2 regions of the Mesorhizobium sp. BR1-1-4 genome follow, and region 2 is predicted to be linked to the other one. Evidence: predicted binding sites of a transcription regulator. Region 2 holds the regulator's gene; the other holds the start of a gene.
The links. The regulator PhoB, encoded in region 2, activates phosphate uptake and scavenging genes when phosphate is short. The targets are predictions, from matches to a motif close to TGTCATNNANCTGTCAT.

Region 1: a site for PhoB is predicted at 10,846-10,862, ahead of LB571_RS05685 (acid phosphatase). Genes of this name have one in related genera too.

The regions. Positions count from the first base shown of each region.
Region 1 is NZ_JAIUIB010000002.1:500,504-512,752, reverse strand. Features, by position in the region: gene hemF (oxygen-dependent coproporphyrinogen oxidase) at 1-288, opposite strand, end outside; gene LB571_RS05745 (hypothetical protein) at 457-714, shown strand; gene soxR (redox-sensitive transcriptional activator SoxR) at 711-1,157, opposite strand; gene LB571_RS05735 (tRNA (cytidine(34)-2'-O)-methyltransferase) at 1,288-1,746, opposite strand; gene LB571_RS05730 (hypothetical protein) at 2,031-2,552, shown strand; gene LB571_RS05725 (ABC transporter ATP-binding protein) at 2,582-4,468, shown strand; gene LB571_RS05720 (ABC transporter ATP-binding protein) at 4,479-6,362, shown strand; gene LB571_RS05715 (GNAT family N-acetyltransferase) at 6,367-6,858, shown strand; gene LB571_RS05710 (DUF6665 family protein) at 6,860-7,171, shown strand; gene LB571_RS05705 (cupin domain-containing protein) at 7,188-7,532, opposite strand; gene petA (ubiquinol-cytochrome c reductase iron-sulfur subunit) at 7,847-8,407, shown strand; gene LB571_RS05695 (cytochrome b) at 8,424-9,725, shown strand; gene LB571_RS05690 (cytochrome c1) at 9,753-10,625, shown strand; gene LB571_RS05685 (acid phosphatase) at 10,907-11,602, shown strand; gene LB571_RS05680 (adenine phosphoribosyltransferase) at 11,828-12,249, shown strand, end outside.
Region 2 is NZ_JAIUIB010000001.1:66,630-78,878, reverse strand. Features, by position in the region: gene pstS (phosphate ABC transporter substrate-binding protein PstS) at 54-1,109, shown strand; gene pstC (phosphate ABC transporter permease subunit PstC) at 1,176-2,159, shown strand; gene pstA (phosphate ABC transporter permease PstA) at 2,163-3,014, shown strand; gene pstB (phosphate ABC transporter ATP-binding protein PstB) at 3,011-3,814, shown strand; gene phoU (phosphate signaling complex protein PhoU) at 3,840-4,547, shown strand; gene phoB (phosphate regulon transcriptional regulator PhoB) at 4,567-5,256, shown strand; gene LB571_RS00350 (ROK family protein) at 5,259-6,494, opposite strand; gene xylF (D-xylose ABC transporter substrate-binding protein) at 6,759-7,799, shown strand; gene LB571_RS00340 (sugar ABC transporter permease) at 8,036-9,388, shown strand; gene LB571_RS00335 (ATP-binding cassette domain-containing protein) at 9,399-10,223, shown strand; gene LB571_RS00330 (CHASE domain-containing protein) at 10,364-11,986, shown strand; gene LB571_RS00325 (YMGG-like glycine zipper-containing protein) at 12,078-12,249, opposite strand, start outside.

The DNA of each region.
Region 1 (12,249 bases), on a different contig from region 2:
GGGCGAGAACTCGCCATGAACCGTCGAGGTGTGGACGCCGACCTTCTCGAAGACGCGGCCGTGCATCATCGACATTGTGCCGCCGCCGCCCTTGCCGTGATCGCGCTCCCAGGGCGTCTTTTCGAAACGGCCCGGTGACCACGAAGCCAGCGGCCCGCCGAGATCCTGCTCGATCTGCTCGAAAGCGCCGCAGATGCGCTCGCGCAGCGCCTCGAACCAAAGCCGGGCCTTCATCTTCTTTTCTTCGATGTCGGCAGGCAGCCCCGCCGGTATTTCAGGTCGTTCCAAGTGCCGTCTCCGGTTGCGGGGCGGTGAGTCGACAAAAGACTCGTCTTTTCCGGGCGCGATCCCTAATCTCTTAAGGGACAGGGTCAAGTCACTTTGGTTTCGCGCATGATCCTTTCCGAAACCCGATTCCGATTTCGGGGTCATGCGCCAGGTGCAAGGAGTTGTTTCGTGCGCACCCCGGCAAGACCGCCGCTGGATGGCCTGAAGAAAAGGCTCGATCAAAGCCGGGCAGAGCGCGCACGCATGCCGCGCGACGGTTTTTTGCGCGAGACCTTCGTCCTGCCGCGCTCGGACGCCCGTCTCAAGGCCAAGGAATGGTTCGAGCGCTTCCCCAAGCAGGCCTACTGGACCGAGATCGAAAGCTGGTTCGAACGCCCGGGCGATCTGATCGAGTTCACGATAAGGCGGCTGCCGGTTGCGGATTAGCGCTCGACCAGCAGGCGCCTCGCGCCCGTTCCCTCCCTTGCCAGCCGATCCCCCTTATTGCGAAGTGGGCATTTGTCGATCGACATGCAGCCGCAGCCTATGCAGTCGGTCAGGCCGTCGCGCAACTTCTTTAGCTGGCTGATTTTCTGGTCGAGGCTATCGCGCCAAGCCGTTGAAAGCAGATTCCAATCCTCGCGCGTCGGCGTGCGGCCTTCAGGTAATGATTCAAGAGCGGCACCGATTTCCGCGAGCGAGATGCCGACCTCCTGGGCAATCCGGATGATGGCCACCCGGCGCAGCACGTCACGGCCGTAGCGCCGCTGGTTGCCTGCCGTACGATGGCTGCGGATCAGACCGCGGGCCTCGTAGAAATGCAGTGCCGACACAGCCACGCCGCTGCGCGCGGCCACCTGGCCGACCGTCAATTCCGTTACCGGCGCCATTTTCTCACTTTCCGCTTGACCTCAAGTTAAGTTGAGCTTGTAGCCAAGAAAGCCTGACTGTGCAAACCAAAGGAGAAGGCGGATGTGCGCCTGGGCAAAAATCACCGCTGACGGCGCTGCCGGCGATCCCCTATCGGAGTTGCCGGACGGCTTCGCCCGCCACCATGGCGACGGAAAGGGCGACGTTGATGCTGCGCGCGCCGGGCTGCATCGGGATGGTCAGCCGCGCATCCGCCGCCTGATGGACTGGATCCGGCACCCCCGCGGATTCGCGACCGAACAGGAGGATGTCGCGGTCGGTGAAGCTGAAGTCGGTGTAGGGGGTCGTAGCCTTGGTCGACAGCAGCACCATGCGATCCGCGCGGGCCTTGCGCCACTCCTCGAAGGCGTCCCAGTCGACATGCCGGGTCAGGGCAGCCATTTCGAGGTAGTCCATGCCGGCGCGCTTGAGCGCTTTGTCGGAGAGCGGAAAGCCGGCCGGCTCGATGATGTCGACGCCGAGGCCGAGGCAAGCGGCGAAGCGCAGGATTGTCCCGGTATTGCCGGCAATGTCAGGCTGGTAGAGCGCGATGCGGAGACCAGGGTTCACTTCCGCGTCCTTCTAATAAGTGGCAGATCGGCCACAGCAGCCTCCTGGTTTTGGAAATTCCTGGGCCTGCGGGTGGCCATTTTTTTCGAAGTCGGGTATACGACCAGCATTGTCAACCCGAACCGATGGAGGGGTAATTCATGATGGCCATGTACATCCAGCGCCCCACCTGTGGGCTTATTTGCGCCCTGGCGGTTTCGGTACGACGTTTCTCCTGATCTTTTAGACACTTCCGCACCGATTTTCCGCCGAAACCATACCCTGGTCTTCGAAGGAAACCCGCGATGTTTTTCAAGCTGCCGAAGGGGCCGATGGCCCCGTCCCAACGCGTTCCGACTGATCCGCCGCCGATCCCGCGGCACGATGTCGATCATCCTTTTTATCTCTATTTCAACACGGAGGACGGACCGATGTTCGATCCCTACAGAATACCGGGCTCGAGGAGCCTGCAACACCCGAAGGTGGTGGCTTGGGCGCTGTTGATCGGCGACACCTATTCGTCGGCGGTTCATGCCGAAGTACGCCGGCGTCCACATCGCGGCATGCTGCCGGATGTCGATTTCTCGCGCGCGGTACCCGATCCGAGCCGTCCGTCGCTGGTGCGCCGGATCATCCGGCTGATCCGGCCAGGCGCGAAAAACCGGACTGGTGGCGCCATGTCGTCAGGATCGACAAAGGTGGCTGTCGGCGAAAAGCCGGCGAACCCCTATATAGCGCGAAGCAGGGCCGACGCTCCGGATGATTCCGGAGCGTCGGCCCTCGATGCCATGCGGTCCGAGGACTTCGTACGCCGCCAAGCCGCGTAAGCGGAAAACAGATATCACAGGCGTGACCTATGTTGTTGTTTAGCTGGTTTGAAAGAAAGCTCGATCCGTTCCCGGCCGCGGAACCGGTCGAGCCGCCCAAGACGCTTGTTGCCTTCTGCCTGCATTATACGCGCGGGGCATGGCCCTATATTCTTGTCGATGCGGTGCTGGTCGCGGCCATCGCCATCGCGGAAGTGTGGATGTTCGGTTTCCTCGGCCGCATCGTCGACTGGCTGTCGGGGCAGAACCGCGAGACCTTCCTGCAGACGGAGGGCTGGAAGCTCGCCGGCATGGCCTTCATTGTATTGTTTGCGCTGCCCGGCACGGTCTGGCTGCATTCCCTGCTCAACCAGCAGACGCTGATGGGCAATTACCCGATGCGCATCCGCTGGCAGGTGCACCGCTACCTGCTCAAGCAATCGATGAGCTTCTACCAGGACGAGTTCGCCGGCCGCATCGCCACCAAGCTGATGCAGACCGCGCTTGCCGTGCGCGAATGCGTCATCAAGGTGATCGACGTCCTGAACTACGTCGTCGTCTATTTCCTCGGCATGCTGTTGATCGTCGGTTCGGCCGACTGGCGGCTGGCCGCGCCGCTCGGCGTCTGGATGGTCGGCTACATCCTGCTGCTGCGCTTCTTCATCCCGCGCCTGGGCAAGGTCGGCGAGGAGCAGGCCAATGCGCGCTCGACCATGACCGGTCGCGTCGTCGACAGCTACACCAACATCCAGACGGTCAAGCTGTTTTCCCATTCACGCCGCGAGGCCGCCTTCGCCAGGGAAGGCATGATGGGCTTCCTCGACACGGTCTACCGGTCGATGCGGCTGGTGACACTGCTGTTCGGCTCGCTCTACATACTGAACGCGCTGCTGCTGTTCTCGGTCACCGCCATCTCGCTGTGGCTGTGGATGGGGCAAGTGGTGACGATCGGTGCGGTCGCCGTGGTCATCGGCCTGGTGCTCCGGATGTGGGGCATGTCGCAGTGGATCATGTGGGAAATGTCGAGCCTGTTCGAGAATATCGGCACGGTGCAGGACGGCATTGCCTCGATCTCGTTGCCGCGCCTTGTCGAGGACAGGCCGGATGCCAAGGAGATCATCGTTTCCAAAGGCGATATCCGCTTCGAGGATATCCGCTTCCATTACGGCAAGCAGAAGGGCGTCATCGAAAACCTGTCGCTGGCGGTGAAGCCGGGCGAGAAGGTCGGCATTGTCGGCCGCTCGGGCGCCGGCAAGTCGACGCTGGTCAATCTCCTCTTGCGCTTCTACGACTTGGAAAGCGGCCGGATCCTGATCGACGGCCAGGAGATCGCCGGCATGAAACAGGATTCGCTGCGCGCCCAGATCGGGATGGTCACGCAGGACACCTCGCTGCTGCATCGTTCGGTGCGCGAGAACATCCTCTATGGCCGGCCCGATGCCACCGACGAGATGCTGCTCGAGGCGGCGCGGCGGGCCGAGGCGATGGATTTCATATCAGGACTTTCGGATCATCATGGACGCAAGGGGTTCGATGCCTATGTGGGCGACCGCGGCGTCAAACTGTCCGGCGGTCAGCGGCAACGCATCGCCATTGCTCGCGTTATGTTGAAGGACGCGCCCATACTTATCCTTGACGAGGCGACGTCAGCGCTCGATTCCGAGGCGGAAGCCGCCATCCAGGAGAACCTCTACAAGCTCATGCAAGGCAAGACCGTCATCGCCATCGCGCACCGGCTGTCGACCATCGCGGCGATGGACAGGCTCGTCGTGATGGACCAGGGTCGCGTCATCGAGGAAGGCTCGCACGAGGAACTGGTCGCCAGAGGCGGGCTCTACGCGCAGCTCTGGCAGCGCCAGTCGGGTGGGTTCCTGCTCGATGACGTCCCAGTCGAAGCCGCCAATGACGCAATAGCAAAGGGGCAAGCCGCAGAATGATGGCCGCCGCATGATGACAGCCGTCTACCGCTGGTTCGAGACCTGGGTCTACCCGTTCAGGGAGCCGGCGAATCTTCGGCCACCGGCCAGCGTTACGGGCTTCCTCTGGCACTATGTCGGGCAAGCGAAGTTCGCCTTCTTCGCCATGCTGGTCATCGGCGGCATCGCGCCGCTCGTCGAGGCCGGGCTGTTCTATTTCGTCGGACGGCTGGTCGATATTCTCGACCAATTGCCCGGCGAACGGAGCTGGCACGCGCTGTGGACCGCCGCCGGACCCGAACTGGTGTTCATGGTCGCGGTGGTGCTGATCATCCGCACCGTGGTCGTCGCCTTGTCGGCGCTGGTCGACGAACAGACGATCACGCCCGGCTTCTACAATCTGGTGCGCTGGCAGGCGCACCGGCACGTCTCGCGCCAGTCCTACGCCTTCTTCCAGAATGATTTTGCCGGCCGCATCGCGACGAAAGTCTGGCAGGCCGGGCAGGCAACGGGCGACCTGATGGAAAGTTTCATCGAGGTCGTCTGGTTCATGGTCGTCTATACGGCGACGACGCTGGCGCTGGTCGCCGGGCTTGACCTCAGGCTGGCGGCACTCGTGGTGGTCTGGATCACCGCCTTCGGCTTTCTGGCGAAGCGCTATTTGCCGGCAATCCGCAAGCACGCCGAAGCGACGGCGGAGGCGGGCTCCATGATCAATGGCCGCATTGTCGATTCCTACTCCAACGTGCAGACGCTGAAACTGTTCGCGGCCGACGGCGACGATCGCTACATCAGGAACGGCTTCGACATCTATCTCGACGCATTGCGGCCCTTCACCCGCCGCTTGACCGGCGTGCGCATGGCGCTGACGACGCTGTCGGGCATCATGATCACGGCGATCGGCTGCTTTGCCGTTTATCTCTGGGTCGAGGGCTCGATCACGGTCGGGGCGGTCGCCTTCACGCTCAGCCTGGTGCTGCGGCTCAACATGCTGCTCGGCCGGTTGATGATGCAGATGAACGGCATCTTGCGGAATCTCGGCGTGCTGGAGAACTCCAAGGCGCTGATCTCGCAGCCGCTCGGCCTGACCGATGCACCGGACGCCGGGGAACTGGTCGTGGCGGGCGGGCGCATCGACGTAAAAAATGTCGAGTTCCACTACGGCAAGGGGTTTGGGGTGCTGAACGGCATCAACCTTATCGTCAAGCCGGGTGAGAAGGTCGGGCTGGTCGGGCCTTCGGGCGCCGGCAAGACGACGCTGGCGAACCTTATCCTGCGCCTCTACGATCTCGAAAGCGGCCAGATCACCATCGATGGCCAGGACGTCTCTGGTGTAACGCAGGATTCGTTGCGCGCCAATATCGGCGTCGTCAGCCAGGATACGGCCCTGTTCCACCGTTCGCTGCGTGACAACATCAAGCTCGGCATGCCCGACGCAACCGATGCGCAGGTCGTCGCGGCGGCGAAAAAAGCCGAGGCCCATGAATTCATCCTGACCTTGCGCGACAACAGGGACCGCCAGGGCTACGAAGCCTTTGTCGGCGAGCGCGGCGTGAAACTGTCGGGCGGCCAGCGCCAGCGCGTGGCGATCGCCCGCGTCTTCCTCAAGGACGCGCCGGTCCTGATCCTCGACGAGGCGACGTCGGCGCTCGATTCCGACATCGAGGCGGCGATCCAGGAGAATCTGACGCGGCTGATGGAGAACAAGACCGTGATCGCGATTGCCCACCGGCTGTCGACGATCGCGGCACTTGACCGCCTGGTGGTGCTCGACGGCGGCCGCATCGTCGAGCAAGGCACGCATGACGAGCTGGTGGCGCTCGACGGGCTTTATGCCCGGCTGTGGAAGCGCCAGTCCGGCGGGTTCCTCTATCACGAGGAAAGCGTGCTGGAAGAGACGCGGCCGGCGGAGTAGGCGCGTGGGTGGATCGGCAGAGCTCAGTCCGGAGATCGGCCCAGAGATCGGCTACACGCTCAAGCGTTTGCGGCCAACCGTGGCGGCCTTCGACACGCTGAAGGAAGAGAGCCGGCTGGAAGGCTACTGGATGCTGGTGCGTCTGGGCGATGGCTGGGCAAGCGGCCGCAACAAGTTCCTGAAGCGGGGCGAGGCGCTGTTCGGAGCCTGGCATGGCGCCGAACTCGCCGGTGTCTGCGGGCTGAACATCGATCCCTATTTCGAGGGCAGGGACCACGGCCGGGTCCGCCACCTGTTCGTCAGCGCGCGTCACCGCCGCGCCGGCCTTGGCCGAACGCTGGTCGAGATCGTGATCGACCGAGCCCGCCAGTATTTCACCGTGTTGAACACCCGCGCGCCGCCAGAAGCCTTCGCTTTCTATGAACGGCTTGGTTTTCAGCCCGTGGAGGGTGAAGAATTCGTCACCCATCGCATGGTGTTCAGGAAAGGGAACTGAAATGTCCTTGCGTCCGCCATCCCATCTTGCCGGCACGTCGGCCGCCGACGCGGCCTTCGACGCGCTTGGCCATGAAATCCTGGCAGAGAAGGCGGCGGCGCTCGGGCGGGCCGGCCAGCGCGTGGAAGAAACCTTGGCGCCGTTGCGCGATAACGGGGACGATGAGTTGCGCCCCCGTCTGCTCAAGGAGGCTGCCGTGGCCGTTCACGCCTATTTCATCCAGCGCGAACTGTGCGGCCTTCGCAAGCATGACGCCGTGATCCGCGAATACAATATCCCCAGGGCGGTTCTAGTGAGGCTGGGCGCCGCGTAAAATCAGTTTTTAGGAATCACTCCAGCCATTCGGTGATGAAGCTGCCGTTTTCGTGAATGTCGGTCGTTTCCAGTGGACCGGGACCGAGATTGGTGAATTTGTGCGGCGTGTTGGGCGGCACGATCAGGATCTGCCCCGCCGAAGCCTCGATTTCCTGGTCACCGACCGTGAAGAGGCCGGTTCCCTGGCGGATGATGAAGATCTCCGCATAGGGATGGGCGTGCAGCCGCGGGCCGCCGCCGACGTCGGGCAGGTGATTGAAGATCAGGCAGGAGTTTGAGCCGTAGGCACCGCACTGCAGTTCGCCCTTCCAGTGGTCGGAACGAACAGCCCATTGCTCGCGATCGATGACGTGCGCCATGCGAAGGAGGATAGATCACACCGGCGCCGTGTGTCGAGGCAAGCCGGAGCCTTGGATTTTGCTGATATTCCCGGTTGTTTAGCCGCCCTTTGCAGCCATGCGCCGTCCCGCCGGACACGAGGGGATTTTGTCCCCGCGACAATCTGCCCTTGTGCCTTCACCCGTCTGGACAAAAACGGGCTTCACGCATAAACCGAAGTCCAAATGCCGGAGGAATTCGCTAGCCTGTTCGCCATGCGCTGTCGGGTTGGCGTGATTGAGCGGGGAACAAGGCTCGGCCACCGGCGCGGAAGAGGCGAAAGGATCAGGCACCCGTGAGCGCAACCGACATCCACGATCCCAATCGTCGAGATTTTCTCTACGTCGCCACCGGCATGGCCGCCGTGGTCGGCGCCGGTGCCGTGGCCTGGCCCTTCATAGACCAGATGCGCCCCGATGCCTCGACGCTGGCGCTCGCGTCGGTCGAGGTCGATGTCTCCTCGCTGACGCCTGGCAGCTCGCTGATCGTCAAGTGGCGCGGCAAGCCGGTCGTGGTGCGCAATCGCACCGAGAAGGAAATGAAGGACGGCGAGGCCGTCAGCCTCTCCGATCTCAAGGATCCGATTGCCCGCAACGCCAATTTGCCGTCCGATGCGCCGGCGACCGACGCCAACCGCACCACGCCAGGCAAGGAAGCCTGGATGGTGATGGTTCAGGTCTGCACCCATCTGGGCTGCATCCCGCTCGGCCAGGAAGGCGATTTCGGCGGCTGGTTCTGCCCGTGCCACGGTTCGCAATACGACACGGCCGGCCGCATCCGCAAAGGCCCGGCGCCGGAGAACATGGCGATTCCGGTATTCAAATTCGTTTCCGACACCAAACTCCTTATCGGTTGAGGCAGGGGATATTTCGATGAGCGAGGGACACTCGACCTACACGCCGAAGACCGGTATCGAACGCTGGTTCGACGCCCGCATGCCGCTGCCCAGGATGGTCTATGACAGCTTCATCGCCTATCCGGTGCCGCGCAACCTGAACTATATGTGGACCTTCGGCGGCATCCTGGCGATCATGCTGGTGGCGCAGATCCTGACCGGCATCGTGCTGGCCATGCACTATACGGCCGACACCAATCTCGCCTTCGGTTCGGTCGAAAAGATCATGCGCGACGTGAATTCCGGATGGTTGCTGCGCTACATGCACGCCAACGGCGCCTCGTTCTTCTTTATCGCCGTCTATTTGCACATCTTCCGCGGCCTCTATTACGGCTCCTACAAGGCGCCGCGCGAGCTGCTGTGGATCCTCGGCTGCATCATCTACCTCCTGATGATGGCGACCGGTTTCATGGGCTATGTGCTGCCATGGGGGCAGATGAGCTTCTGGGGCGCCACTGTCATCACCGGCTTCTTCAGCGCCATTCCTCTGGTTGGCGACTGGATCCAGCAGCTCCTGCTCGGCGGCTTCGCCGTCGACAATCCGACGCTGAACCGCTTCTTCGCCCTGCATTACCTGCTGCCGTTCATGATTGCCGGCGTCGTCGTTCTGCATGTCTGGGCGCTGCATGTCGTCGGCCAGTCGAACCCGACCGGCATCGAGGTCAAGTCGAAGACAGATACCGTGGCCTTCACGCCCTACGCGACCATCAAGGACGCGTTCGGCATGATCGTGTTCCTGTTCGTCTTCGCCTACTTCGTCTTCTACCTGCCGAACTATCTCGGCCATCCGGACAACTACACGGTCGCCAACCCGCTTAAGACGCCGGCCCATATCGTCCCGGAATGGTACTTCCTGCCGTTCTACGCAATCCTGCGCGCCATCACGTTCAACATCGGGCCGATCAATTCCAAGCTCGGCGGCGTGCTGTGCATGTTCGGCGCCATCGTCATGCTGTTCCTGGTGCCGTGGCTCGACACCTCCAAGGTGCGCTCGGCGGTCTACCGGCCCTGGTACAAGCTGTTTTTCTGGCTGTTCGTGGCCGATGCTATCCTGCTGGGCTGGCTGGGCTCGCAGCCGGCGGAAGGCAGCTATGTGTTCATGGCGCAGATGGCGACGCTGTTCTACTTCGCCTTCTTCCTGATCGCGCTGCCGGTGCTCGGCTTGATCGAGACACCCCGCAGGCTGCCGAACTCGATCACCGAGGCGGTGCTCGAAAAGAACAAGGGTGGCAGCGGGCATCCGGCGGGCGCCACGGCAGCGCCTGAGACCAAGGGCTGAGCGGTAGAGAATCTAAGGGGATTTGGCATGAAAAAGATTCTCACCTCGCTTGCGCTGGTCGGCCTCGTGGCCGCCGGCACCGGAGTTGCAGGCACTTGGGCGTTCGCGGCCGAAGAGGCGCACAACGCGGCGGCACCGACGCATTTCCCGATCAACGAGCCGAAGGAAATGAGCTGGAGCTTCACCGGCCCGTTCGGCACCTATGACAAGGCGCAGTTGCAGCGCGGGCTGAAGGTCTACAAGGAAGTCTGCTCGGCCTGCCATTCGATGAACCTGGTGGCGTTCCGCACGCTTTCGGACCTCGGTTACAGCGACGCGCAGATCAAGACGCTGTCAGCCGAATACACCATCCATGATGGCCCCAACGATGCCGGCGACATGTTCGACCGTCCCGGCAAGCCGTCCGACCATTTCCCGGCCCCATTCGCCAATGAGGAAGCCGCCGCTGCCTCCAATGGCGGTGCGGCGCCGCCGGATATGTCGTTGCTGGCCAAGGCGCGCGGCGTCGAACGCGGCTTCCCGCAGTTCGTCTTCGATATCTTCACCCAGTATGATGCCGGTGGTCCCGACTACATCCATTCGCTCTTGACCGGCTACGACCAGACCCCGCCCGCCGGCATGGTCATCCCCGAAGGCACACACTACAACCCGTACTTCATGTCCGGCGTGTCGCTGAAGATGCCCAAGCCGCTCTCCGACGGCCAGGTCACCTATGACGACGGTTCGCCGCAGACCATCGACCAGTATTCCCGCGACGTGGCTGCCTTCCTGACATGGGCTGCCGAGCCGCACATGGAAGACCGCAAGAAGATGGGCTTCCGCGTGCTGGTATTCCTGCTTCTGTTCGGCGCCCTGGTCTACCTGACCAAGCGCAAGGTGTGGGAAGCCGTCGCGCACTAGGCCTGTTGATCTTCAGGTGAGGCCGGTCTGCAAACAATGGCTTCCTGCGCTTCCGGTGCTCACGTACTTCAAGTACGCTCCGCTCCGGTTCTCGGAAACCCGTTTTCGATTCGGCCTGACCTGAATCTCAAAAGGCCTTGGACCGTTCAGTGCACAACATGGGGCGCCGCGAGGTGCCCTATCTGCTTTTTGAGTGGATTGCGCCTCCACGTCTCGGCGGTGTCACATGGCCGTCACCACACATCGCGATCCTGCGGCGCTCTCATCAAAGGATCACGCCCATGAAAAGATACGCATCGCTTGCGGCAGGCCTGCTGCTGCTCGTCGTTGGTTCCGCGGCCCGCGCCGAAGACGCAAAACCATTCATCACCAACAAGGATGTCGACCTGACGATGATCCTGCCGCCGCCGCCGGCCAATGATTCGGCTGAGACCAAGGCCGAGCTTGGCGAAGTGCTGACCATGCAGGTCACGCGCACACCCGAGATGGAAGCCCGCGCCATCGCCGACGCCGAGGAAAACGTCTGGCGTTTCGCCGATGTCATGGGGCCGAATTTCAACAAGGACAAGCTGCCGAAATTCAGCGCCTTCTTCGATCGCGTGGTGGAGACCGAAGGCGCCGTCGTCGATCCGGCCAAGGATGTCTGGAAGCGCCCGCGTCCGCACCAGCTCAGCGATCTCGTCAAGCCGGTGGTCAAGCTGTCGAGCTCCGGTTCCTGGCCGTCCGGCCATGCGACCGTCGGCACGATGATGGGCATCATCCTGTCCGACATGGTTCCGGAAAGGCGTGCTGAGATCATGGCGCGCGCGGCCGAGTTCGCCCACAACCGCATCGTCGGCGGCATCCACTATCCGTCCGACGTCGAGATGGGCAAGATTTCCGGCAGCGTCATCGCCGCCGTCCTGCTCAACCGGGATGACTTCAAGGCCGAGTACGATGTGGCCAGGGCGGAGCTTCGTTCCGATCTCGGCATGTAGGATTTGGCCGATAGCCATCCGTTCGAGCGGGGCGCCTTCGGGCGCCCCTTTTTCGTGGCTGCGCCCAACAGGAGGAAAATCGCCTGGCTCCCAGCCCGTAGTCAATTCCTTTGCCGGATGCGCTTGTCTCGGTCGCCACATCGCGCTAGCCGTTGTCGGTCGCGCCGGGTTACGATCGGCCCCGCGCCGTTTCACTTTGTCAGCCGGATCATTCGGAGCCGCTTCATGAAACCTTCTCTCGAAGACACGCTGCTGGCCTCGATCCGTACCATCCCGGACTATCCCAAGCCCGGCATCCTGTTTCGCGACATCACCACGCTGCTCGGCAATGCGCGCGCCTTCCGCCGCGCCATCGACGAGCTGGTGCATCCCTATGCCGGGCAGAAGATCGACAAGATCGCCGGCATCGAAGCGCGCGGCTTCATCTTGGGCGGCGCCGTTGCCCACCAGCTCTCGGCCGGCTTCGTGCCGATCCGCAAGAAGGGCAAGCTGCCTTATGAGACCGTGCGCGTCGCCTACAGCCTGGAATACGGGCTGGACGAGATGGAGATGCACAAGGACGGCGTCGCGCCCGGCGAGAAGGTGATCCTGGTCGACGATCTGATCGCCACCGGCGGCACGGCTGAAGCGGCGGTCAAGCTGCTGCG
Region 2 (12,249 bases):
GCGCCGGCAAGAAGTGGCGCCGAGAGACCATCTTCCGAACAGGAGCAGGCCACATGAGACATTTCATCCGCTCGGCGGCCGTTGCGATTGCAATGGCTGCGGCGTCCACCCTCACCCTTTCCGCAGCAATGGCAGCTGACCTTTCCGGCGCCGGCTCGACCTTCATCTATCCGGTGTTCGCCAAATGGGCCGACACCTACAAGAAGGACACCGGCATCGGCCTCAACTATCAGTCGATCGGTTCGGGCGGCGGTATCAAGCAGGTCATCGCCAAGACCGTGACCTTCGGCGCCACCGACAAGCCGATGTCCGACGCCGATCTGGAAAAGAACGGCCTCGTGCAGTTCCCGATGGTGATGGGCGGCATCGTGCCGATCGTCAACCTCACGGGCATCAAGCCGGGCGAACTCGTCCTCGACGGCAAGACGCTGGCCCAGATCTATCTCGGCGCGATCACCACCTGGGACGATGCCGCGATCAAGGCCCTGAACCCGAACCTTAAGCTGCCGTCGACCGCTATCGCCGTCGTTCATCGTTCGGACGGCTCGGGCACGACCTTCAACTTCACTGACTACCTCGTGAAGCTCTCGCCCGACTGGAAGGACAAGGTCGGCTCGGATACGGCCGTCGAATGGCCGACCGGCGTCGGCGCCAAGGGCAGCGAAGGCGTTGCCAACACCGTCAAGCAGACCGACGGCGGCATCGGCTATGTCGAATATGCCTATGCCAAGCAGAACAATCTCTCCTACTCCAAGATGCTGAACGCCGCCGGCAAGGTCGTCGAGCCGTCGCTCGAATCCTTCGGCGCGGCTGCTTCGAACGCCGACTTCAAGGGCGCCAAGAACTTCAACGTCATCATCACCAACGAGCCGGGCGACGCCACCTGGCCGATCGCTGCCTCGACCTGGGTGCTGATCCACAAGACCCCGGACGATGCCGCAGCCACCGGCGAAGCGCTCAAGTTCTTTGCCTGGGCCTACAAGGACGGCAAGGAAACCGCCAAGGCGCTCGACTATGTGTCGATCCCCGATAGCGTCGTCGACCTGATCAAGGCTTCGTGGAAGGCCGACATCAAGGCCGACGGCAAGCCCGTCTACGCCGGCGAGTAATATCTTTCTGGAGGAGCGCCGCCCCGCGGCGCTCCTTTTCAATCAACACAAAGAGCCGAGCTTGACATGAGCGCTGCCCACGAAGCCTTGCCAGCCATTCGAGGTTCACGCGACGCCACCGTCAGACGGTTCGCGTTGACCGATTCGATCTTCCATGGGCTGACCCGCGCCGCCGCCATTCTCGTGCTGGTGCTGCTCGGCGGCGTCGCCATCTCGCTGTTCGCCGGTTCCTGGCAGGCACTGTCGACCTTCGGCTTCTCCTTTCTGACCACCGAGAGCTGGAATCCCGTCACCGAGAAATTCGGCGCCCTGGCGCCGATCTATGGCACCATCATCACTTCGGCCATCGCCATCCTGATCGCTGTGCCGCTCGGCATCGGCATCGCCATTTTTCTTACCGAGCTTTGCCCGCGTCCGCTTCGGCGCCCGATCGGCATGGCGGTGGAACTGCTGGCCGGCATTCCTTCGATCATCTACGGCATCTGGGGCCTGTTCGTGCTGGCACCGTTCCTGCAGACGACAGTGCAACCTTTCATCATCAACGTGTTCCACGGCATTCCCGGCCTTAACAGCCTGTTTGCCGGGCCTCCTTATGGCATCGGCCTGCTGACCTCGGCGATGATCCTGGCCATCATGATCCTGCCTTTCATCACCTCGATCACCAAGGATGTGTTCGATACGGTGCCGCCGGTGCTGAAGGAGTCCGCCTACGGCATTGGCTGCACGACCTGGGAGGTAACACGCCGGGTCGTCGTCCCCTACACCCGCATCGGCATCATGGGCGGCGTCATGCTTGCGCTCGGCCGTGCACTCGGTGAAACCATGGCGGTCACCTTCGTCATCGGCAACGCCCACCGGATCAGCGCCTCGCTGTTCGCGCCGGCAACGACGATCTCGGCAACCATCGCCAACGAATTCACCGAAGCCGTCGGCGATCTCTACACTTCCTCGTTGGTGGCGCTCGGCCTGATCCTGTTCGTCATCACCTTCCTCATCCTTGCCATCGCCCGCTACATGCTGATGCGCATCGATGCCCGTACCGGAGTCTGACCGATGTCGACAGCCGCATCGCTTCACCAGAGCCGCAAGCGCAAGAACGGCGTGATGATGACGCTCTGCGTCGTCGCCGCCGGCATCGGCCTTGCCTGGCTGGCGCTGATCCTCGGCGCGCTGCTCTATAAGGGCCTGTCGGGCGTTTCGCTCTCAGTGTTCACGGAAATGACCCCGCCGCCCGGTGATGCCGGTGGCCTGCTCAACGCCATCTACGGCAGCATCGTGATGACTATTATCGGCATCGTCGTCGGCACGCCGATCGGCGTGCTGGCCGGCACCTACATGGCCGAATATGGCCGCTTTTCGAAGCTCACCACCGTGGTGCGCTTTATCAACGACATCCTGCTGTCGGCGCCCTCAATCATCATCGGCCTGTTCGTCTACGAATTGATGGTACGGCCGATGGGGCATTTCTCGGCCATCGCCGGTGCCGTGGCACTGGCCATCCTGGTCATTCCCGTCGTGGTGCGTACCACCGAGGACATGCTCAACCTTGTGCCGAACGCTTTGCGCGAGGCCGGCACGGCGATTGGCGCGCCGCGCTGGGTGGTGATCCGTTCGGTGGCCTACCGCGCGGCGATGTCCGGCATCGTCACCGGCATATTGTTGGCCATTGCCCGCATTTCCGGCGAGACGGCGCCGCTACTCTTCACAGCGCTCAACAACCAGTTCTGGTCGAGCAATCTCAATGCGCCGATGGCCAGCCTGCCGGTGACCATCTTCCAGTTCGCTCTCAGCCCTTACGAGGAGTGGCAGCAACTGGCGTGGACCGGCGCACTCATAATCACATTGACGGTTCTCGCGCTCAGCATCTTTGCGCGCAGCCTGACCGGACGCAGAGAGGACAAATGAGCCAGATGTTGTCTCCAGACATGACGATTGCGACAGAGGCAGCCGCCAAGGCGAAGATCGAGGTCAAGAACCTCAATTTCTACTACGGCCAGTCGAAGGCGCTGAAAGACATCACCTTGTCGCTGCCCGAGCGCAGCGTGACGGCCTTCATCGGACCGTCGGGTTGCGGAAAGTCGACGCTGCTGCGCGTCTTCAACCGCATCTACGAGCTCTACCCCAAGCAGACCGCCGAGGGTCAGGTGCTGCTCGACGGCCAGAACGTTCTCGACCGCTCGCAGGACCTCAACCTGTTGCGCACCAAGATCGGCATGGTGTTCCAGAAGCCGACGCCGTTCCCGATGTCGATCTATGAGAACATCGCCTTCGGCGTCCGCCTCTACGAGAAGATCGGCAAGGCCGAGATGGACGGCCGTGTCGAGCAGGCGTTGAAACGCGCCGCGCTGTGGAACGAAGTCAAGGACAAGCTCAACGCCAGCGGCCTCAGCCTGTCGGGCGGCCAGCAGCAGCGGCTTTGCATCGCCCGCACCGTGGCGGTCAAGCCGGAGGTCATCCTGCTCGACGAGCCGGCCTCGGCGCTCGACCCATTGTCGACCGCCAAGATCGAGGAATTGATCGACGAGTTGCAGGCCGACTACACGATCGTCATCGTCACCCACAACATGCAGCAGGCCGCGCGCGTCTCGAAGCAGACGGCTTTCATGTATCTGGGCGAGCTGGTCGAATTCGACAAGACCGAGAAGATCTTCACGTCGCCTCGCGAGAAGCGCACGCAGGACTACATCACCGGCCGCTTCGGCTGATCTCACGCATACGAGGACCAGGATCATGGCCGAACACACAGTCGCAGCCTTCGACGAGGATCTCGGACAGATCAGCAAGCTGATCAGCGACATGGGCGATCTCGCCGGCACGATGGTCGGCGGCGCCACCAAGGCGCTGCTGAATTCCGACAACGCGCTGGCACAGCGCGTCGTCTCCGACGACGCCATCATGGACGCGCGCCAGCGCGAACTCGATGATCGCGCCATCACCCTGATCGCCAAGCGCCAGCCGATGGCCGACGATCTGCGTCATGTCGTCGGCTCGATCCGCATGGCGGGCGATCTCGAACGCATCGGCGACCTTGCCAAGAACATCGCCAAGCGCGTCGGCTCGGTCGGCCTCACCGCCACGCCGCGCGACTTGTCGCATTCCATCGACTCCATGGCGCAGCTGGTGCTGATCCAGGTGCAGGGCGTCGTCGAGGAATATGCGGCCGGCGATGCCGCCGCCCTCGCCAAGCTCAGGAATGACGACGAACGCATCGACGTCAAATACACTTCGGTCTTCCGCGAACTCCTGACTTACATGATGGAGGATCCCCGCAACATCACGGCTTGCACGCATCTTTTGTTCTGCGCCAAGAATCTCGAACGCATCGGCGACCATGTGACCAACATCGCCGAGAATGCGTATTATGTGCTGACCGGCACGCAACTGCCCGCCAACCGTCCGAAGCAGGACGAGACGGCGATGTCGGTGCCGGCGGCTTGACGGCAGGGATGATCGATCGATGATCGCGCCACGCATCATGGTGGTGGAGGACGAGGAGCCGCTAGGCGTGCTCCTCCGCTACAACCTGGAGTCCGAGGGTTACCAGGTCGAGGTGGTGACACGCGGCGACGAAGCCGAGATACGCCTCCAGGAAAACGTGCCCGACCTGCTGGTGCTCGACTGGATGGTGCCGGCGGTTTCCGGCATCGAACTCTGTCGGCGCCTGCGCATGCGGCCCGAGACGGAGCGATTGCCGATCATCATGCTGACGGCGCGCGGCGAGGAGAGCGATCGCGTGCGCGGCCTCTCGACCGGCGCCGACGACTATCTGGTCAAGCCGTTCTCGACGCCGGAATTCATGGCCCGGGTCAAGGCGCTGCTGCGCCGCGCCAAACCGGAAGTGCTGTCCAGCGTGCTCAAGGTCGGCGACATCGTGCTCGACCGCGAATCGCACCGGGTCTATCGCAAGAAGAGCGAGATCCGGCTCGGACCGACCGAGTTCAGGCTGCTCGAATTCATGATGCGCCATCCTGGCCGCGTGTTCTCGCGCAGCCAGTTGCTCGACAATGTCTGGGGCGAGACGATCTACATCGACGAGCGCACCGTGGATGTGCATGTCGGGCGCCTTCGCAAGGCGGTCAACAATGGCCGCATGCCCGATGTGATACGCACCATCCGTGGCGCAGGCTACGCGATTCGCGAGGACTGAGATCAGGCCACGTTCTTGCCGGATCTCACCTGCACACCCGGCGCGAAGATCTCCTGGTCGACGAAGGTGAGCGCGCGCATGGCGCAGCCCTCGCGGATCAGCGGCAATTCGTTCGGCTCTGTATCGAAGGAAATCGACGTCGAATGCTGGCCGCCGGCGGTCTGGGCGATGGCCTCGCGCAAGGCCGGCTCGATCAGATCGAAGGCGGCGGCGCTGACGCCGACCATCGCAACGGGCGCCGGATCGATCAGCGCGAACAAGCTGCCAAGGCCATAGCCCAGCGCCTCGCCGGCCTTGCGATAGGCCTCGCGCTCCGGTCCGTCTCTTTCGCGCGCCGTGGCCGCCAATGCGCGCATGTCGGCGTCGCTGACGTCGACCGGTTTGGCGTCCTCACCCATCTGTCCTGCATTACGCCAGATGGCATAGTTGCCGGCATAGGCCTCGACGCAGCCGCGCCGCCCGCAGCGGCAGAGCGCGCCGCCCGGGCGATGGATCATGTGGCCGAACTCGCCGCCGGAGGAATGGGTGCCGGTGAACAGCTCGCCCTTCAGCACCAGGCCCATGCCGATGCCGTGCGAGAGCAGGATGGCGATGAAGTCGTCGCGGTAGCGCTCGGGGTCGCGCCAGCGCAGCGCCACAGCCATCATGTTGCAGTCGTTCTCCATGGTGGCGGGGATGCCGAATTCGGCTTCGAGTATATCGGCGAAGGCAATGTCCGTCTGCGGCGTGATCGGCGACCACAGCATGGCGCGCGCCTCGGTGTCTGTGATGCCCTGGATCGCCAGCGCGATGCGGGCAATGCTGGCGACATCGAGGTCGGGATCCTCGAGGCGGCGCCGGACGATGGCCACGCATTCGCCGATCAGCGCCTCGCGCGACATGGTCAGCGTGTCCAGCCGGCGCTGCTCCTCCGATATCACCTGGCCGGCGTAGTCGATGACGGCGACGGAGAGGAAATTCAGCGACAGCACCACGGTCATGACCGCCGCGGCCTCGGGGTTGAGACAAAGGCCCACCTGCGGCCGGCCGCGTTTCAGTGAGCCGGCCTCGTTCGGCTTGCCTTCGCTCAGGATACCTTCGCCGATCAGGTCGGCTGATATCGCCGATATGGTCGAGTGGCTGAGGGCGGTAGTAGCGGCGATCTCGGTGCGCGAGGGCTGGCCACCCCGGCGCACGGCTCCAATCACCATTGCGCGGTTGCGCCGGCGCAGATCGTCGTGGCGGATTCCGACCGACATCATTCCCTCCCCGTCGCCGTGGTTCTTGACGCCCCCTCGAACACCTCCGGCAACGGGTCGAATACTGGCAGAAGCGGCTGGGGCTGTCATTTATTTATTGCGGGGCTCGAAAAAAGGCTTCTGGCACCTCAAAATGCGTCAGAATCAATGTTGACAGTGCTCAGGCGATGGACCAGTGTTTTTTCGAGGCTCGAAAAAATAGGGCCTTTGTGCCGGCCTTAGGGCCAGTTTGGTCGCGCCACACGCGGGCGCAGGGAGGATATCATGAAGAGATTCACAGTCGCCATTCTGGCGGGTGTCGCCATGTCGCTGACGCTGGCGTCGGTCGCGCAGGCGAAGGGCAAGGTCATCGGCGTGTCGTGGTCCAACTTCCAGGAGGAGCGCTGGAAGACCGACGAGGCGGCCATGAAGAAGGCGATCGAGGCCGCGGGCGACAAGTACATTTCCGCCGATGCGCAGTCCAATCCCGGCAAGCAGCTGACCGATGTCGAGAGCCTGATTTCGCAGGGTGCCAATTCGCTGATCATCCTGGCGCAGGACGCGTCGGCCATCGGCCCGGCGGTACAGAAGGCGCTCGACGAGGGCATTCCGGTCGTCGGCTATGACCGGCTGATCGAGAACAAGGACGTCTTCTACCTGACCTTCGACAACAAGGAAGTCGGCCGCATGCAGGCCCGCGAAGTGTTCAAGGTGAAGCCTGAGGGCAATTACGTCTTCATCAAGGGCTCGGGCGCCGATCCGAATGCCGACTTCCTGTTCTCGGGCTCGATGGAAGTGCTGAAAGCGGCCATAGACAGCGGCAAGATCAAGAATGTCGGCGAAGCCTATACAGACGGCTGGCTGCCCGCCAACGCCCAGAAGAACATGGAACAGTTCCTCACCGCCAACGACAATAAGGTCGACGCCGTGGTCGCCGCCAATGACGGCACCGCCGGCGGCGTCGTCGCGGCGCTGACGGCGCAGGGGCTCGCCGGCACCGTGCCGGTCTCCGGCCAGGACGGCGACCACGCCGCGCTCAACCGCATCGCGCTCGGCACCCAGACCGTATCCGTGTGGAAGGACGCGCGCGAACTCGGCAAGAACGCCGCCGAGATCGCCTCGCAACTCGCCGACGGCAAGAAGATGACCGACATCGCCGGCGTGAAGGACTTCACGACGCCTGGCGGCAACACCGTAAAGTCGCTGTTCTTGACCCCGGTGGCCATCACCAAGGACAATCTCAACCTCGTCATCGACGCCGGCTGGATCAAGAAGGACGAAGTCTGCACGGGCGTTGCCGCGGGCAGCGTCGCGGCCTGCAACTGAGCTTGATCGCCTGAAAAATCGGAAACGCCGCGGCGTGGAACGGTCAGTGTTCTGAACACTGGCCGTTCCAATTTCCTTGTCTTCGCAATTCCGGACAAAAACCCTTACGCACTTTTCCTGGAATTGCTTCCAAGCCGCGGCGTTTTCCCGACAAGATTTGTGTTTCCGCCGCTGGCGGCTAACTTCTGGGCTCTGGTCCGGCTCCGCGTCAGACGGCAAGCCGCTGGGAGGACATCATGACCGACACGACCTCAACCTCGCAGGCCGATACGGCGCGTGCGTCGGAACTCGGCGCGGTCGCGCGTTTCCTGAAGGCGACCGAGATCGATACCCGCATGCTCGGCATGATCGGCGCGCTGCTGCTGATCTGGGTCGCGCTGCATGTGATTTCGAGCCTGCGTCTTGGTGTCAATCCGCTCGATTTCGACAGCCGCACGTTCCTCACGCCACGCAATCTGTGGAACCTGTCGGTGCAGACGTCCGCGGTCGCCATCATGGCCTGCGGCATGGTGCTGGTCATCGTCATGCGCAACATCGACCTGTCCGTCGGTTCCGCCGAGGGCTTGATCGGCATGGTCATGGGCTTTGCGCAGGTACATTTCCTGGTTCGGTTCGTAGGACTTGAACTCGGCAACCCATGGATCTGGGTCCTGGCACTGGTGATCGGTCTGGCGCTCGGGCTTTTGATCGGCGCCTTCCAGGGCTTCGTCATCGCCTATCTCGAAGTGCCGGCCTTCATCGTCACGCTGGGTGGCCTGCTGGTCTGGCGCGGCGCCGCCTGGTGGGTCACGTCAGGCCAGACGGTGGCACCGCTCGACGCCACGTTCCAGCTTATGGGCGGCGGACCGGCCGGATCGATCGGCGCCACCTGGAGCTGGGTCGTCGGCATCGTCGCCTGCCTGGCCGTCGTGTTCGCGCTGTTCAACGGGCGGGTCCAGCGCAAGCGCTTCCGCTTCCCCCTGCGGCCGATCTGGGCCGAGACGCTGCTCGGCGTCGTCACCTGCGCCGTCATCATGGGCGCGGTCTGGCTAGCCAACTCCTATCCATGGCCGATCGGGATCGTGAACCGGTACGCGGCCGCCAACAACATCACCGTGCCGGAGGGCGGGCTGTTCATCGCCCACGGCATCGCCATACCGGTGCTGATGGCGGTCGCCGTCGGTCTGGTCATGACCTTCATCACCAACCGCACCCGTTTCGGCCGTTATGTCTTTGCTATCGGCGGCAATCCGGAAGCGGCCAATCTCGCCGGCATCAACACGCGCTGGATCACCATGAAGGTGTTCATGATCATGGGCGTGCTGGCCACGATCGCCGCCGCCATTTCGTCGGCCCGGCAGAACTCGTCCACCAATGTGCTGGGAACATTGGATGAGCTGCTGGTCATTGCCGCGGCCGTCATCGGCGGCACCTCGCTTGCCGGCGGCTCGGGAACCATCATCGGCGCCATGCTCGGTGCATTGCTGATGCAGTCGCTGCAGTCGGGCATGGTGCTGCTCGGTGTCGATTCGCCGTTGCAGAGCATCGTCGTCGGCGCCGTGCTGGTCATCGCCGTCTGGCTCGACACCGTCTATCGCAAGCGGGTTTAGGGATACGACCATGGCTGACAAAACCGCTCCCGTAAGGGCCCTCACAACTGCGCCCACTGGCACGCCGCTGGTCGACATGCGCAACATCTCGATCGCCTTCGGCGGCATCCGCGCCGTCGACGACGCCTCGATCGATCTTTTCCCCGGCGAGGTCGTGGCACTGCTCGGCCACAACGGCGCCGGCAAGTCGACGCTGATCAAGATCCTGTCCGGCGCCTACAAACGCGATGCGGGCCAGATCTTCGTCAATGGCGAGGAGGCAGCGATTTCCAACCCGCGCGACGCCAAGAAATACGGTATCGAGACGATCTACCAGACGCTGGCGCTGGCCGACAATGTCGATGCCGCCGCCAACCTGTTCCTCGGCCGCGAACTGATGACCGCCTGGGGCACGCTCGACGACGTCGCCATGGAGGCCGAGGCGCGCAAGGTGATGGGGCGGCTCAATCCCCGCTTCCAGCGCTTCAAGGAGCCGGTGATCAAGCTGTCAGGCGGTCAGCGGCAATCGGTGGCGATCGCCCGCGCGATCCTGTTCAATGCCCGCATCCTGATCATGGACGAGCCGACGGCGGCACTTGGGCCCCAGGAAACCGCCCAGGTCGGCGAGTTGGTCAGGCAGCTCAAATCCGATGGCATCGGCATCTTCCTGATCAGCCACGACATCCACGACGTGTTCGAGCTGGCCGACCGTGTCTGCGTGATGAAGAATGGCCAGGTGGTCGGTACCGCCCGCACGACTGACGTCACGCAGGACGAGGTGCTTGGGATGATCATCCTGGGCAAATGTCCTCCAGGTGCCATACCGGGGCCGGGCGCGCTGAAGATCGCCGCCTGAGGCCGGTCAGGCCGCTTCGGGCACGCCCCGTTGCCGGTCACGTGATATGCCAGTGATCACGATGGTGTGGCCTGACCATTGTGTTGGCCCGGCGACTTGCCCATAAAAGGTCCTGTTTTGCTCATGGACCGCATCATCCGTTGAAGAAGCTTTTTCCAATCGTCGCGTTCATTGCCGTTGCACTGATCAGCATGACCATGGCGGGGTTCGCTTATTTCGCGACGCAGGAAGCCGCCCGCATCAAGTTCGAAGGGGCGGCCGATGACGCCCTCAACCGGATCGAGAGCCGCATCGACCTGCACCTGTCGCTGCTGCGCTCGACACAGGCCCTGTTCGACGCACGCAACGGCGATATTTCCCAGAACGAGTTCAAGGCATTCTTCAAGGCGCTGGATGTCGACAACAATTTCGCCGGCCTGCGAGGCATCGGCTTCCTGCGGCTGGTCAGGACGGGCGACGAGGCAGCGGTGGAACGCGACACCCTCCACGATTTCGGCGCCAGTCATCCGGTCTATCCGGATACGACGCAGGCCTGGCGCACGCCGATCGCGCTTTTCGAGCCGCTCGATCCGTCCAACCAGACCATCATCGGCTATGACATGTTCAGCGAGCCGGTGCGGCGTGCGGCGATCGAAAAAGCCATGGCCGATGACCAGCAGCATGCGAGCGGGCTGGTGCAACTCGGCCAGGGCACGGGCGTGGCGCAGACTTTCACGGGCTTCCTGGTCTATGTGCGGCTCAATGTGGAAACCGCACCGGAGGTCATCAACGCATCGCGGTCCTCGACCGCCGGCTTTCTCTATGCGGCCTTTCGGGCCCGGGACCTGTTCCAGATCGCGCTCAGCCGTGCGCCGCTGCTGCCGGTCAACACCGAGATCTATGATGGAGCGGTGAACGGCGACAACCTGTTGTTCCGCTCGGAGACGCCACCGGCCTCATCCCTGGGAGACCGGCTGCTGGTCACCCGCAAGATGACCGTGGCGGGACGCCCTTGGACGGTATTGTTCAGGCCAACCAGCGCCTTCTCGCAACCCTCTTCGCGCGCCATCCCCGTGATGCTGGGGCTGTTCGGCCTGCTCCTGGCAGGCGCCATCGCGCTGGTGGCGCGCTATCAGGAGCGAGCCTATGACGCGGTGTCGGCCTTGCACGAGACGACGGAAAAAAGCCTGCTCGAAAAGGACCTGATGCTGCAGGAGATGAAGCATCGCATCAAGAACTCCATCACCAGGGTGCTGGCGATCGCGCGGCAGACGGCTTCGCGGGCAACCGACGTCAATGAGTTTTCCGCTTCCTTCTCGGCCAGGCTGCAGGCGATGGCCGCCTCGCAGGATATGTTGACGCGCTCGCGCTGGCAGAAAGCCGACCTTGCCGATCTGCTGCGCATCGAGCTTGGCCAGGTGTTCGGCAAGGAATTGCCGGACGGGCTCCTGTCAGGCCCGGAGGTGCTGCTCGATGAAACAACGACGCAGGCGCTTGGGCTGACCTTTCATGAACTCGCCACCAACGCGCTGAAATACGGCGAAGCCGGCAATTTCGTTGGCGCTCTCAAGGTGAACTGGTCGCTGGAAGGGCGGGGGCGCGAGCGGACGCTGGCGCTGAACTGGCGGGAGGCGGGGAAGAAGAGGGTAGAGGCGCCATCGCGGACGGGATTCGGCACCAAGCTGATCGATCTCAATGTCACGCGCGAGCTGCGCGGCACGATCAGACGCGATTTTCAGGCCGATGGCCTCAAGGTGGAAATCAAAATTCCACTGGCCGGCTGAAACCCACCCGTCAGCGGCCCTAGCGGCCGACCCCCAGCCACGAAAATCCGGAGGCCCCTGGGCCTCCGGATTTTGACTTGTTATCGCTGAATCAGTTGCAGCGGGCCGTGTAGATCCGGCCGCGATGGTCGCGATACTGGCAGTAGCCGTTGCGCAGGTTGCGAACCAGCAGGCCGGAACCGGCACCGACGGCCGCGCCGATCAGGGCACCCTTGCCGCCGCCGACCAACCCACCCACGCCCGCGCCGATCAAGCCGCCGCCG